One region of the Glutamicibacter sp. GQ173 genome, then DNA from elsewhere that is predicted to be linked to it. Evidence: riboswitches for the same ligand, from Rfam matches in the RefSeq annotation. Region 1 holds a riboswitch; each other region holds the start of a gene.
What was found. A riboswitch is a leader RNA that binds a small molecule or an ion and turns the genes downstream of it on or off. The one in region 1 is predicted to bind thiamine pyrophosphate.
Positions count from the first base shown of each region.

Region 2: linked by a shared signal. The riboswitch ahead of thiM (hydroxyethylthiazole kinase) and the one ahead of AC6CHO_RS03310 (ECF transporter S component) in region 1 are both predicted to bind thiamine pyrophosphate.
Region 3: linked by a shared signal. The riboswitch ahead of AC6CHO_RS08270 (3-oxoacyl-ACP reductase) and the one ahead of AC6CHO_RS03310 (ECF transporter S component) in region 1 are both predicted to bind thiamine pyrophosphate.

Region 1 covers NZ_JCAXDT010000001.1:698,923-703,221, forward strand. The annotation lists gene AC6CHO_RS03305 (ATP-binding cassette domain-containing protein) at 1-1,034, opposite strand, end outside; gene AC6CHO_RS03310 (ECF transporter S component) at 1,031-1,651, opposite strand; TPP riboswitch at 1,715-1,838, opposite strand; gene AC6CHO_RS03315 (DUF4235 domain-containing protein) at 1,912-2,163, shown strand; gene mnhG (monovalent cation/H(+) antiporter subunit G) at 2,216-2,620, opposite strand; gene AC6CHO_RS03325 (MrpF/PhaF family protein) at 2,620-2,886, opposite strand; gene AC6CHO_RS03330 (Na+/H+ antiporter subunit E) at 2,883-3,515, opposite strand; gene AC6CHO_RS03335 (Na+/H+ antiporter subunit D) at 3,527-4,299, opposite strand, start outside.
Region 2 covers NZ_JCAXDT010000003.1:4,869-9,167, reverse strand. The annotation lists gene thiD (bifunctional hydroxymethylpyrimidine kinase/phosphomethylpyrimidine kinase) at 1-644, opposite strand, end outside; gene thiE (thiamine phosphate synthase) at 641-1,282, opposite strand; gene thiM (hydroxyethylthiazole kinase) at 1,275-2,069, opposite strand; TPP riboswitch at 2,059-2,153, opposite strand; gene AC6CHO_RS06010 (GntR family transcriptional regulator) at 2,191-2,556, opposite strand; gene AC6CHO_RS06005 (hypothetical protein) at 2,553-4,091, opposite strand; gene AC6CHO_RS06000 (aldehyde dehydrogenase family protein) at 4,181-4,299, shown strand, end outside.
Region 3 covers NZ_JCAXDT010000004.1:117,862-122,160, reverse strand. The annotation lists gene AC6CHO_RS08275 (NtaA/DmoA family FMN-dependent monooxygenase) at 1-945, opposite strand, end outside; gene AC6CHO_RS08270 (3-oxoacyl-ACP reductase) at 942-1,742, opposite strand; TPP riboswitch at 1,829-1,922, opposite strand; gene AC6CHO_RS08265 (HNH endonuclease family protein) at 2,340-3,047, shown strand; gene AC6CHO_RS08260 (hypothetical protein) at 3,185-3,397, shown strand; gene AC6CHO_RS08255 (bifunctional metallophosphatase/5'-nucleotidase) at 3,571-4,299, shown strand, end outside.

The DNA.
Region 1 (4,299 bases):
CCATTGGCCAGCGCGTCGGATGCCTGCAGGTCTCCTTGTGCCGGTTCCAGCAAACCGCCCAAGGTCAGCGCCAAGGTGGATTTCCCAGCGCCATTCTCGCCGCGGATAACCGTCGCCGTTCCAGCGCTCACGGCCAGATTCACCGCTTGGGTCCGGGGCGCTTGCCCGCTGCGGGCGCTGACCAGTTCGGCGGCTTCCAGAAGCAGCGCCCCGGGCCGGGGGCTCGCCGGTTGGACCTGTGGCGAATAACCTGGCACCCACACTCCGGCTTCCGAAAGCTCTGCACGCAGGTCTTCATCGTCAATGAGCCGTTGCGGGTCCAAGTCGTGGGCGATGCCGCCGCCTGGTTCAAGGACGATGACGCGATCCATATGTTCTGCCCACGCATCCAGCCGATGTTCTACCACGATCAGCGTGGCGCCACTGAGCTGGGCGGCGTTGAGCGCCGCATCGCGCAATGGCCCGATGCCTTCCGGGTCGACGTTGGCTGTGGGTTCATCGAGCAGCATCAGCCCAGGCTGCATGGCCAGGATTCCGGCCAAGGCCAAGCGCTGCTTTTGTCCGCCGGACAGGTCCTGGGTGCGGTGGTCCATGGGCAGCATGCCCAGCCCCACCGCGTCCAGGGCCTCGGGAATTCTCTGGCGGATGATGGCCGGATCCACTGCCAGGTTTTCGGCGCCAAAGGCCACATCGTCGGCGACCCGGCTTTGCACCACCTGGGTCTCCGGGTCCTGCTGCATCAGCCCCACCGGGTGTTCCCGGGCGAATGCGTCTGACCCGTCGATGAGCAATTGACCGGCGATCTGCTCGGCCCCATCGGCTTCCAGCAGTCCGGCCAGGGCATGGAGCAAGGTTGACTTGCCTGCCCCGGACGGGCCTATCAGCAGCACCTTTTCGCCGGAGTTGATCTGCACGTCAAATGCCGAGATGGCAGGTTGTGAGCGTTCCGGGTGCTGCCAGCAAAAACCCCGGGCAATGATCTCGATGCCTCGCCGAGTTTGTGCCGTGGCACCGGTGTTAGCCACCGAACTCATTTTGCGGCCAGTTTTCCGGATTCAAGGTGGGCGCGGCGGCTGGCCAAAGCGCTCAACGCGCCGGTCTTGGCCAGGCCGCGGGTTGCCAGCCAAGACAGCAGCCCTGCAACAATCAGCCCGGAGACACCGGTAGCGATCACGTGGAACAACTTCAGCGCCGGGGTGTATTCAACGTAGTAGGCCATGATGTAGGCCTCGGAAATACCTGCGAAAAGTCCAGAGAAGAGCCCGGCAAGCAATGCCACGCCCAAATTCCACTTGCGGTAGCGGAACGCGGCAAAGACCAGTTCAGCACCCAGACCCTGGACAAGGCCAGACAGCAGCACGGTCAGGCCATAATGCGAACCGAGCAGCGCTTCGACCACCGCTGCCAGCAGCTCGCAATACAGGGCCGCGCCGGGCTTGCGGATAATCAGCGCGCCAAGCACTGCTGGGAAGAGCCAAACGCCGGTGAGCAGTGCTGCCGCCGGCGGGAAAGCCGCAAAGGCCAGCGAGAACAGCCCATAGCCTGCGCCCCAGGCCCAGAAGATGACGCCCGAGGCGACGGCGATGACCGATGCGGTGACGATGTCTACGACGCGCCATCCAGAACGCTGATTTGCTGCTGATTGATTCATTGGTGGTCCTCCTATATCAAGGAGGGGAGATGTACGGATTCAGGGCACAATGGGCCCGATCCGCATCCGAGATGCTCGACTTCCTTCGCCGGTACTAGCCGGAGCAGGTTCGAGGGTCTGCGATCTATCGCACTCTCAGCGTCTTGCGACTCCAGTTTCGAAGTCTGACGCTCCCCTGTCGGAAAATTACTGCCCACTTACCATACCGCAGGTATGCTGGGCAGAGGAACGATAAGTCACGACGTTGAAGCGAGGGCAAAATGAATACAGTGCAGAAACTTGCCACCACGGGTATTTCCATTGGCGCCGGTTTTGTCGGCAGCAAGCTGGTTGACCAGCTGTGGAAGGGTTTCACCGGAAACAAGGCACCCCGCAAGGGCAGTGAAGAAGCCGCCGAGGCTTCGCTGCGCCAGGCTCTCGGATTTGCGATCTTCTCGGCCATCGTGGCAGCCACCATTCAGGTGCTGGCAGACCGCGGTAGCAACAAGGTAGTCGCACGCTTTAGCAAGTAGCGCACACAGCACGGGCATCCCGCCGTCGGCGGGATGCCCGTGCTGTGTTGTCCTAGTCTTCAGATTTTCCGGTTGCACCCGAGGTTGCATCGAAGGTTCCGGTGGGCGGGGCGCTGCTGGTCTTGTCCACAATCTGCTTGAGCTCATCGGCATAGAGCGAGTCCTTGGCAGCGTGCTTGGTCCGGTAGCCGGAGCGCCCGATCATATGAGCCGAGACCGGTGCGGTCAACAACTGCATCCCCCATGCCAAGAAGAGCACGGGAACCACAGCCCAGCTGCGCAGATGAATCGCCAGCCCGGTAAAGATCAGCAAGAACCCGAGGACCTGGGGCTTGGTTGCCGCGTGCATGCGGGTGAGCATGTCGGGAAAGGTCAGCAGGCCGATACCGGCAATCAGTGACATGAGGCAACCGGCAATCAGCAGTACCGCCACAAGAATATCCACGAACATCTCCATCAGGCATTCCTCTGGTCAGAAACGTAGCGCGAGACGGTGACCGAGCCGATGAAGCCCAACGTGCAAGCGGCAATGACGAAGAGCAGGTAGTCGGTGTGCCGGTTGTAGACCATCTCCAGGCACAGCGCCACAGAGATGATCAGCAGCATCACGTCCAATGCGAGAACGCGGTCGAGAATCGATGGGCCCTTGGCTACGCGGATAACACAGGCAACCGTGGCCAGGCCCAGCATGATGCCGCAAATCCACATCACGATTTCCATCATTTTTTGCCCTTCATTCGCATCAGGTTCGGTCCGCATTCGTGCTTGATCGCATCGAACTCATCCCGGCTGCCGATGGCCATGATCATCCGGCGTTCAATGTCGCGCACGGCTTCACGGGCACGGTCCATATCCTGCCTTGATTCGATATTGATGTAGTGCAAGTACAGCGTTGACGAACTGCGGTCCACGTCAATGACGAAAGATCCCGGGATCAGGGTCAGCACATGGCCAACCGTTGTCACGATCAGATCCGAGTCGGTGCGCAAGGGAACCGCGATGACGCCGCTGCTGGTTTTCTTTCCCCGGAAGATGGCCAGGCGGGCCACTTCGAAGCTGGCCACAAACACCTGGCCGACAAACCAGATGAATAGCTGCAGGCAGTACCAAACGTTCATTCGTCCCGAAAGCACCACCGGAGGCAACGGGAAGAGCGTGACGATGACCAGCGCGATAATCACACCGAAAATCAGGTTCGCTGGCGAGAAATCCTGCCATAGTGCGCACCACACAAAAATCAGCAGGGCCAGCAGCGGCCATTCCTGCTTGAGTGTCGCCCGGTGGCGCACGCCTGAGGTATCCAGCGCATCATCAATACGCTGGTCACGGGGTTTCAAGTTTTTAGTCGGCATCATCCCTCCAATCAGAATGGCAAGATCGCGTTGATGTATGCGTCGCGGGCAATGAGCTCCGCGGCGACCCGTTCACAGAATTCAAAAATCGGCCCGGCAAAAATAGTCAGGGCAATACCAGCTACCACCAGCGACCCGGTGGCATAGCGCATGCCCCAGGGCAGGGACGCAGCTTCCAATTCCCGGGCCAGCTTCAGGCCCAGGCCGGGGTTCTGCGCGCCACCAGCGGCGGTTTCGGCCGCCACCTGGGCTGCTTCATCCACCAGTTCCTGGTTCGGCACCTCGGCATCGGCGGCGCGACGCCAGAAGATGCGGGCCCAGACACGAATGATCGCCAGCAACGTCAACAGGCTGGTCAGCAGGCCGGCGCCCACCACCACCCAGGTCAACGGGTCAGCATCCTGCACGGCTGCATGGAGCAGCCCGAACTTGCCCAGGAAACCGGAGAATGGAGGAATGCCGCCGAGATTGATCGCCGGAATGAAGAAGAGCAGGGACAGGGCCGGGGAAAGCTTGGCCAACGAGCCCAGCTTGGTGACATTCGAGCTTCCTGCACGGCGTTCTATCAGGCCAGCGACCATGAACAGCGAGGTCTGGACGATGATGTGGTGGCCCACGTAGTAGATGGTCGCCGCAATGGCCAGCGGTCCCCCGACAGCCACACCGAAAATCAGGTATCCGATGTGGCTAGTGAGGGTGAAGGAGAGCATGCGCTTGAAGTCCGTCTGCGCCAGCGCGCCAAGAATACCGATCACCATGGTCAGCGCCGCCACCACCAGCAGCC
Region 2 (4,299 bases), on a different contig from region 1:
GCCAAGGCGCTGGACAGGGTGCATCCGGTGCCGTGGGTGTTCTTGGTGTTGTGGCGCTGGTTGCTGAACTCGGCCAATACTCCCTGGTAGGAGACCAGCGCATCTGGACAGAGGTCCTCGGCCAGATGCCCGCCCTTGGCCAGAACCAGTGCATCATGCTTGGCAGCCAGCCGCTGGGCCTGTTCCAGGACCTGCGGCCAGTCGGCCGCTGCCGGCTCACGCAGCAAGCTTGCCAACTCCAGCAGATTGGGCGTGATCACCGAAGCGCGGTCCAGCAAGGAATCGAGCACCGCCTCATCTTCCAAGAGCCGGTCCCCGCTGGTGGCTACCATGACCGGATCCAGTACCACCGGGGCATCCACGGTATCCAGCCATCCGTTGACGGCGCGGATGATCTCCTCGTTGGCCAGCATGCCAATTTTGATGGCATCGATCTGGACGTCGGCGCTGATCGCATTGAGCTGAGCGAGCACGAACTGGCCATCAATGGCCCGTACCGCGCTGACACCTAGCGTGTTCTGCGCTGTCAGCGCCGTGATCACGCACATGCCGTAGCCGCCGTTGGCGGCAATGGCCTTCAGGTCAGCTTGGATTCCTGCGCCACCGGAGGGGTCGGAGCCGGCGATGGAGAGAATGTTTTTCACTGCGCTGCCGCCCACGCTGCCACAAGCTGGCCGCTGGCAGCTTGCGGGTCGTCGGCATTGCAGATAGCACGGACCACGGCCAAACCGGCTCCGCCGCCAGCGCGGATGGCGCTGGCATCCTGCGCGGTGATCGCCCCGATGGCTACGCAGGGCAGGGAGGTCAGCGAGGCGGCGCGGGCAAAACCGTCCAGCCCAATCGGGGTTGGATGATCCTTTTTGGTTGGAGTGGCACGCACTGCGCCGACACCCAAGTAGTCGATCGCCTCAGCATCGAGGTTGGCCTGCGCCAGCTGGTCATCGGTGGAAGCGCTCAAGCCGATGATGCCTTCGCCCATGATCTGGCGTGCCAGGCTCACCGGGATGTCCTTCTGGCCGATATGGATTCCACTGACCGCTGCCCCGGCCGCACGGGCCGCCAAGAACACGTCGATCCGGTCATTGATCAGCAGTTTCGCCTTGCCGTCGGTCAGGCGGGCCGCGGCGCAGGCCAGTTCGAAGAATTCGCGCGCGGTCTCATCTTTGGCCCGCAGCTGGATCCACTCGATGCCGCCGGCCACCGCCCCTTCAATGACTTCCAGGGTGGTGCGTGGCGTGCAGCTGGCGGTGTTGGCTACTAGGTATGCGCCGATATTATCCATGGTTCAATTCCTCGTACTTCAAATTCTGTAGTTCTTCAGGTTCCGTGGCGGCCAGGGCATCAAGGAAGGCCACGGAAAAACTCCCCGGACCGTTGCTTGCCGCCAGCGCCTTTTCTGCGGCGAGGCCATAGAATCCGTGGGCAGCGATGGCCGCGTCAAAGGGGTCCTCGTGCACCGCGAGCATGCCCGCGTTGAAGGCGCCCAGCGCGCATCCTCCACCAGTGATTCTGGTCAACCCGATCCCGTTGGTATGCACCAGCACGGTGCGCTTCGCGTCGATGATCGCGTCCGCTTCACCGGAGATGGCAACAACGCACCCGTGTTCCTTGGCCAATTCGCGTCCGGCATCCAGGGCTGCCTGCACGGTATCTGCTGCATCAACACCTCGGCCGCTGGAATCCTTGCCCGCCAAGGCCAGGATTTCCGAGGCATTGCCGCGGATCAGGGCCGGACGCTGATGCACAATGCGTCGTGCGAAGTCGGTGCGCACCGAAAGAGCGCCCACGGCCACTGGATCCAATACCCAGGGGGTGCCAGCCGCGCTCGCCGAGAGGACCGCTTCCTCCATGGCAACCATTTGCTCGGTGCTTGGAGTGCCCAGATTCACCAGTACCGCGGAAGCCAAGGCGGCAAACCCTCCGGCCTCGCCGGGCAGGTTGGTCATCGCCGGCGAGGCGCCGGAGGCAAGAAGGACATTGGCGGTGAAGTTGGTGACGACAGTATTCGTCAGGCAAAAAACCAAGGGGGAGCGTTGCCGGTATTTTTGGGCAACGGTAGGCAGAGTCATGCGACATCCCTCCGCTAGCGTGAACTAGATCAGGTTCGACGGGTTTCATCTCAGTCGGCGTCTCCGACACCCCGTGTCACTGATTTAGAGAGTACGCAGAAGGGATGCACAGAACAAATCCTCAAGGTTTGCGTCGTGCCACCAACGCCTTGAGGGTTGCGGCGTCAACATGCTGCGCCGCCGCCAGTTTCCACAGCTGGTCCACCGCGGCCACCAGATCTCCGTGGGTATCAACAGATCCGGGACGTTCGCTCACTACGGTGCCGGCGCGGCGCCTCGAAGAAATCAGCCCTTCGGCTTCCAGCTCCTTATAGGCGCGAGCCACCGTTCCGGCTGCAACCCCCAAGTCCGTGGCCAGTGCGCGAACAGTCGGTAGTCTGGTGCCCGGCGACAACTCGCCAAGGTTGACGAGTGCGGCAATCTGCGAGCGGATCTGCTCATAGGGTGCGGTGGCTGCCTCAAGGTCCACACTGATCTGTGTGCTCATGCGGACGTACTTGTGGAAATGCGAGCTTCCGGACGCTTGACCACTAATAAGGATGGAATGCAGAAGAGCCCGACGCCTATGGCAATCACCGCTGGCTCATCGGATGACGCGAGACCGGGCAAGAGGAGAAATGCACTGCAGAGCACTCGCAGTGCGCGGAACTCCAGGATTTGCCGGTACCAGATCTCCTGGGCGGCTGTGAGATCCCACGGTACCGAGCAGTGGCGGATCCACCAGCGGTATCCGGCTGCAAAAACTAGCAGCCCAGCGATTATTCCTGTGGTGATCCATGGGGGAACTATCAATTCCGTCCCTGGGGACAATGTCTGCGGGGCGTAAAGCATGACGCTGCCACTGATGATGAACAGCGCTGCTGCGGTGTACACCCAAACTGGGAGGTTTCGGGTTTTGGGCTCACGCGATGACCCCAGCTTGGCTCGCTGGTGCGCGTAGAGCGCGAAGCCCGCTGAGATGGCCAGGTAGAGGACGACTGCTGCCGCACCCCAAAGGAGCATGAACTCGTAGCTTTCGGACTTGGCCCTTGCGGCGCCACGTGCTAGTGATGCCTGGTCGAAAAGGTAGCCGCCAGCAATCCCGATAATGTAGGCGGCGGCGATCACCACTGTGTTGGCGATAAAGGACACCGCCAGGGTGTGATCGCGCATCCGGGTAAAAGCGGTGGTATTGCTATTCCTTCCCGCCATTGGTGCCGCAAACTTCGGGGCCCAGATGAATAATATGAAGCCAAGCGCCACGAAGGCAAAAGTGGGAACCGTATTCCACCCGTCGCCCAGGACTGGCTTCGCGTAGGTGATTGCTGCACCGATAATGCCTAAAAGTGAGAAGCCGCAATTTCGCAGCAACCTATTGAGCCACACCGAGCGTAATTCCTGGTTGTGGGTTGCGGAAATCCCGGCCAGGGGCTTGCGCTTGAGAATGATGAGAGTGATTGCCGCCGTTGCGAGCAGTACTGCGAGGATGCAAATCGCAAACATCGGTGCAACTTCAGTGCCTGAACGCCACCTGGAAAGGCCATCCCAATCGGCACCAGGGATGTCTGCATAATCCCCTGTGTCCGAACCTTCACTGTCACCTTTTGAAACAGTGGCTGCGACCTGGGACATCGGCCACAGCATGCAGAAGGCGAAGATCGCCAGCGCGCCAACAAAAGCCCCTAATTTACGCGGAAAAGGCGTGGCCAGGCTGCGCGGTTCCAATGATGCAACGCGAACCGCCTGCAGTTCTTTCGGCCAGGTAAACAGGCCGATGATGTAAACCAAAGCCAGCCAGCCAGCACCACTGAGCACGATGAGCACCCGGACGAGCATCGGCTGCGATTCTCCGGGAGCGGACCAGACTTGGGAGAGGTCCGAAGAGGTCGAGGTGAAGAATGCAATTAGCGCGCACCAGAACGAATGTGATTGCGCCCGCTGTATCGCAGCCGTGGCCCTGCGATGCGCCACGGAACGCAGCCAAAGATAGGTAGCAAAGGCAACCAAGGCTATTGTCAGGGCGCTCGCCGAAATTTGCTCCATGCAATTTAATGTATCAAACGGTTGATACATAATGAATCCTTCGGCGCATTAATCGAGGGAATTTCCGTTCGGTGACGTACGCTCAAATCATGGGTCTGTTTACTTCCACTCCGTTGCCCGAGCCGGTCGGCGATTCCGCTCCTCCGGTGGACGAGCATCCTTCACGAATTGCCACGGTTCTGAACCATTTGCGCCGTTCTGCTGACAC
Region 3 (4,299 bases), on a different contig from region 1:
CAAAGGCCAGCGGCTGGTGTCCTGCTGCAGGAATACTCCCAGCTGGCGCAGAGCGTCCCCCGTTGGCAGCAATTCGTTCAGTGCACGCTGCTTGGCTTTGGCTTCTTCTGCTGTGCGCCCCACATAGGTCACCAGCCCGGGCATGATCAGCGCCCTCTTGTCCGAGCCACGCGAAGCTCTGGTGCGTTCGGAAAGGTCTTGGGCGAATTCGGATGCCATCTGGTGATCGGCTGCTACCGAGTAGATCGCTTCAGCGTGTGCTGCTGCCAGTTCACGGCCAGCTGGCGAGGAGCCTGCTTGGAACATGACAGGCTCGCCATGAACTGAGTTGGGCATATTCAAGGGACCTCGCACCGAGAAGTGCTCGCCTTCGTGATTGATTTCTTGAAGCAACTGCGTATCGGTGAAATTTCCGCCACGGTTAATTTGGACTGCTTGATGCGGATATGATCCCCACAACTTGCGCAAGACGTCAATGAATTCTGTGGCTCTGCCATATCGCTGCGCGTGCGCAGGCAGCTCGGTGAGCGAATGGTTCTGCGCTTCGGTATCCCACATGCTCGTCACCACGTTGATGCCGGCCCGCCCGTTGGACAAATGCTGCAAGCTGCCCAGCATGCGTGCCGCATGGAAGGGAGAGTAGAATCTGGCCGAGATGGTGCAGACCAGTCCGATATTCGTGGTGCATTGGCTGATCGCCGATAACAGCGTCACCGGCTCAAAGAACCAGGTGGGACCGGCCTGCGCAGCTGAGGCTGACACCGCTTGGCCATCGGCGAAGAACACCGCGTCCAACAGCCCCTTCTCAGCCAGCTGGGCCAGCTTGATGTAGTACTGGGTATCGGGAAGCTCTTCGGCCGCCGAGTCCTCGGCACGCCAGGCCGCTTGGTGATGCCCGGTTCCATAGAGGAACAGATTCAGATGTACCTGTTTCTTCTGGCTCATCCCTTCACCAGCCCGCCATCCACGATAAGGTTCTGACCTGTAACCCCACGAGAGAGCGGGGACGCGAAGAACAGGACGGTATCGGCCAGTTCCGCTGGCGTGGTGACTCGACGCAATGGCGTTCCCGAGGCGATCAGGTCGAATACTGCCTCGGGGGTCGCAGCCGAGGCGTCGGTGGTGCGCAGGAGCCCGCCAGAAACCATGTTGACGTTGATTCCTTCTGGCCCAAGATCATCAGCGAAGGTACGGGTCAGGGACAGCAGCGCAGCTTTAGTGGCTGTGTAGTCGTGGTACGGAACCACCGGGTGCTGGAATAGGTTGGTGCCGATATTGATGATGCGGCCAAATCCTGTTTGCCGCATTCCCGGCAGTACAGCCTGGATGGCAGCTACGGGAGCCAGCACCGATCCGGCGAACTGGGCACTGAGCTCTGCGGCGGAAATCGCTTCGGCGGTGGAGCGGGCGTCGCCGTTAAAGGAGAAATCCACCAAGGCATTGTTCACCAGAGTAGTCACCGGCTGTCCAAAATGATCTTCGGCTTCAGCCACCATCGACTTGAGCGCAGATTCGTTGCGAACATCAGCCTGAATGGCTACTGCATCATTCGGGTAGAGCGCGACGAGATCATTGGCTGCTTGTTCCGAAGAGTTGTAATTGATGACGACTTTCGCGCCAGCTGCGAGGAAGGCCTTGCTGATGGCGGCACCGAGCCCTCGGGCTCCGCCGGTGACAAGAATGACCTGCTCTTCAAATGGAAGGGCAATGGGGGTTGCTGGTGATTGGGTGTCCGTGCTCATCTTGTTTGAACTCCTTGACGGCGTCTGTTGGCGAATGGATTTTTGACCAAAGACGCGGACGGTTCAAGCACTTCGGGTGCACACATACGCAGAATCCAGGACATTCCCTTCGCCAGTACTAACTGGATCAGGTTCAACGGGTGTTCTCTCAGCCGCCCTGCGGCACCCCGTGTCACTGCTCCCATTAGTAGCACACGCACGGCTTAGCTGTAGAACATTACTTCATGAATCCCGCGCGTATCAGCACTCGGTTCTTGGACAACCCGGGGTTGAGCGCCATCTAGAACCGTGATTTCCCGGCTCCATTCGGCAGCTAGACTTGCACAACGCAAGGAAACCCATGCCACCACTTCGCTGCTTTCCCGACAAGATACAGATAAATCGGCCTTGAGGTCGGAAACTGAGTTGACCAATGCATATCGAGGAACAGAAACTCGATAGCCATCAGGTCTCGACATGATCGCCAGAACTGGTTCACACCGATCTCACACTAAAACACGGCATGGACGCAGCTAAATGGTCCACCCCGCTTCATATAGTTTCCTAAGGGCCTGTCCCCCTTGCCAACTGTCGCTTTCCTAGGAGTCGTACTTCTGCATGCAGCTGCTGCGCCGCGCAATCTCATTTGCACTCATCGCTTCATCCCTTGCCCTCACTGGATGCTCAACTCTTGATTCCATCGAGCAGTATCGAGTTCCCGACGCGCAGGCTGACACTACCCACAACAGCGCGGAGCAACGCGCCAGCTATGCTGACTCGCTTGAGTTGCTCGCGGATATCGACGTCAAGGGCCGTGCCCCCAAGACTGGCTATGAACGGGAAAAGTTCAGCAAGGGTTGGAAGGATCCGGACCGCAACGGTTGCGATGCCCGCAATGACATCCTGGCTCGCGACTTGGAACACGTGAAATACAAATCAGCGTCGAAGCCTTGCGTAGTGCTCAGCGGAACTTTCCACGACCCGTATACCAACACCACCATCAATTTTGTTCGGGGCCAGAAAACCAGCACCGCAGTTCAGATCGACCACGTTGTCGCGCTGTCAGATGCCTGGCAAAAGGGCGCCCAGCGCTGGGACCAGGAAGCTCGTTTCGAATTCGCCAATGACCCGCTAAACCTCATGGCCTCGGACGGGCCGACTAACGCGGCTAAAGGCGACAAGGATGCCGCAACATGGCTTCCTCCCAACAAGAGTTTCCGCTGCGAATACGTCTCACGCCAGACTCAGGTCAAAGCGAAATATGGGGCTTGGATGACCAAGGGCGAACACGATGCCATCGAACGCATCCTGAAGGCTTGCGTGTAGTTAGCCTAAAGTCGCAGTGAAAGATCCTCCTTAAGGCCTATCGTCAAATCGATGGATTTGTGACAGTATGAATATTACTCAAGCCAATAGCCATTATGTGTGGTGATTGTTGGCAAAATATTCTGCTGCAAAGGTCAATGATGAAGACACGGTTGTCGGGAGCGCTCTTGCTGCTTGCCAGCGTGTGCCTTTTTGGTTTTGCCCTGAACGCCGCGCATCGAGACACAGCCATGGCTTGCTGGATCCTGTCCACAGTCTTCTTCATCGCGGCTGCCATGCTCATGCTCGGTGCCATCGTAGGAGCTTCCTCGGTCACAGCAACCAAATCACGCCACAACCGACGGCTCTAGCCGCATCAAGTTTTTTCGAAGCAACGTATCAACCACAGGCTGGTGCGTTGCTTCGACTATTTAACCGCTAGTTCTCATGGCCCTGCACAGCAATTTAACCCGCAGGCATCGACAGGTTCACCTAGATGCGATAGACATAAGTCTTGTCACACCCGTCACTTTTAGGAGTACCCATGTCTGCATTCGCGCAGATGAGAAAACTCAGTTTCGCCTCCTTGGCCACCCTCTCGCTCATGGCCACAGGAACAGCCATGGCGCAGGCAACGCCCACCGAGGAATCAATCAGCACTGCTTCCCCAGCAGCTGATCCTGTAACCCTGGATCTAGTTGGCATTAATGACTTCCACGGCCGCATCGCTGCCGATCGGGACTCTGCCGGCGCTGCAGTGCTCGCCGGAGCTGTGGACCAGCTGCGCGCCGGGAATGAAAACACGTTGTTCGTATCGGCCGGCGACAATATCGGGGCTTCGACCTTTGCTTCCGCGTCCCAGGAGGATGCTCCAACCATTGATGCGCTGGGTGCAGCCGGGCTGGATGTTTCCGTCGTGGGCAATCACGAGTTCGACAAGGGCTTTGAAGACCTGGCCACGCGAGTCACCGAACGCTTTGCTGCAGCCACCGGCCAGTCCGGCGAGGATTTTGCACTGGGCGCCAACGTTTACCAGGCCGGCACCAAAACCCCAGCACTCAAAGAATATGCAATTCGTGAAGCCGGTGGACTCTCCGTAGGATTCATTGGCACCGTCACCGAGGATGTTCCATCGCTGGTCTCCCCTAGCGGAATCTCCGGTTTGGACTTTGGCAGTGAAGTCGAGGCGGCTAATCGCGTAGCCAAGCAGCTCAGCGACGGTGACGAGGCGAACGGAGAAGCGGACGTTATCGTGTTGCTGACCCACAACGGC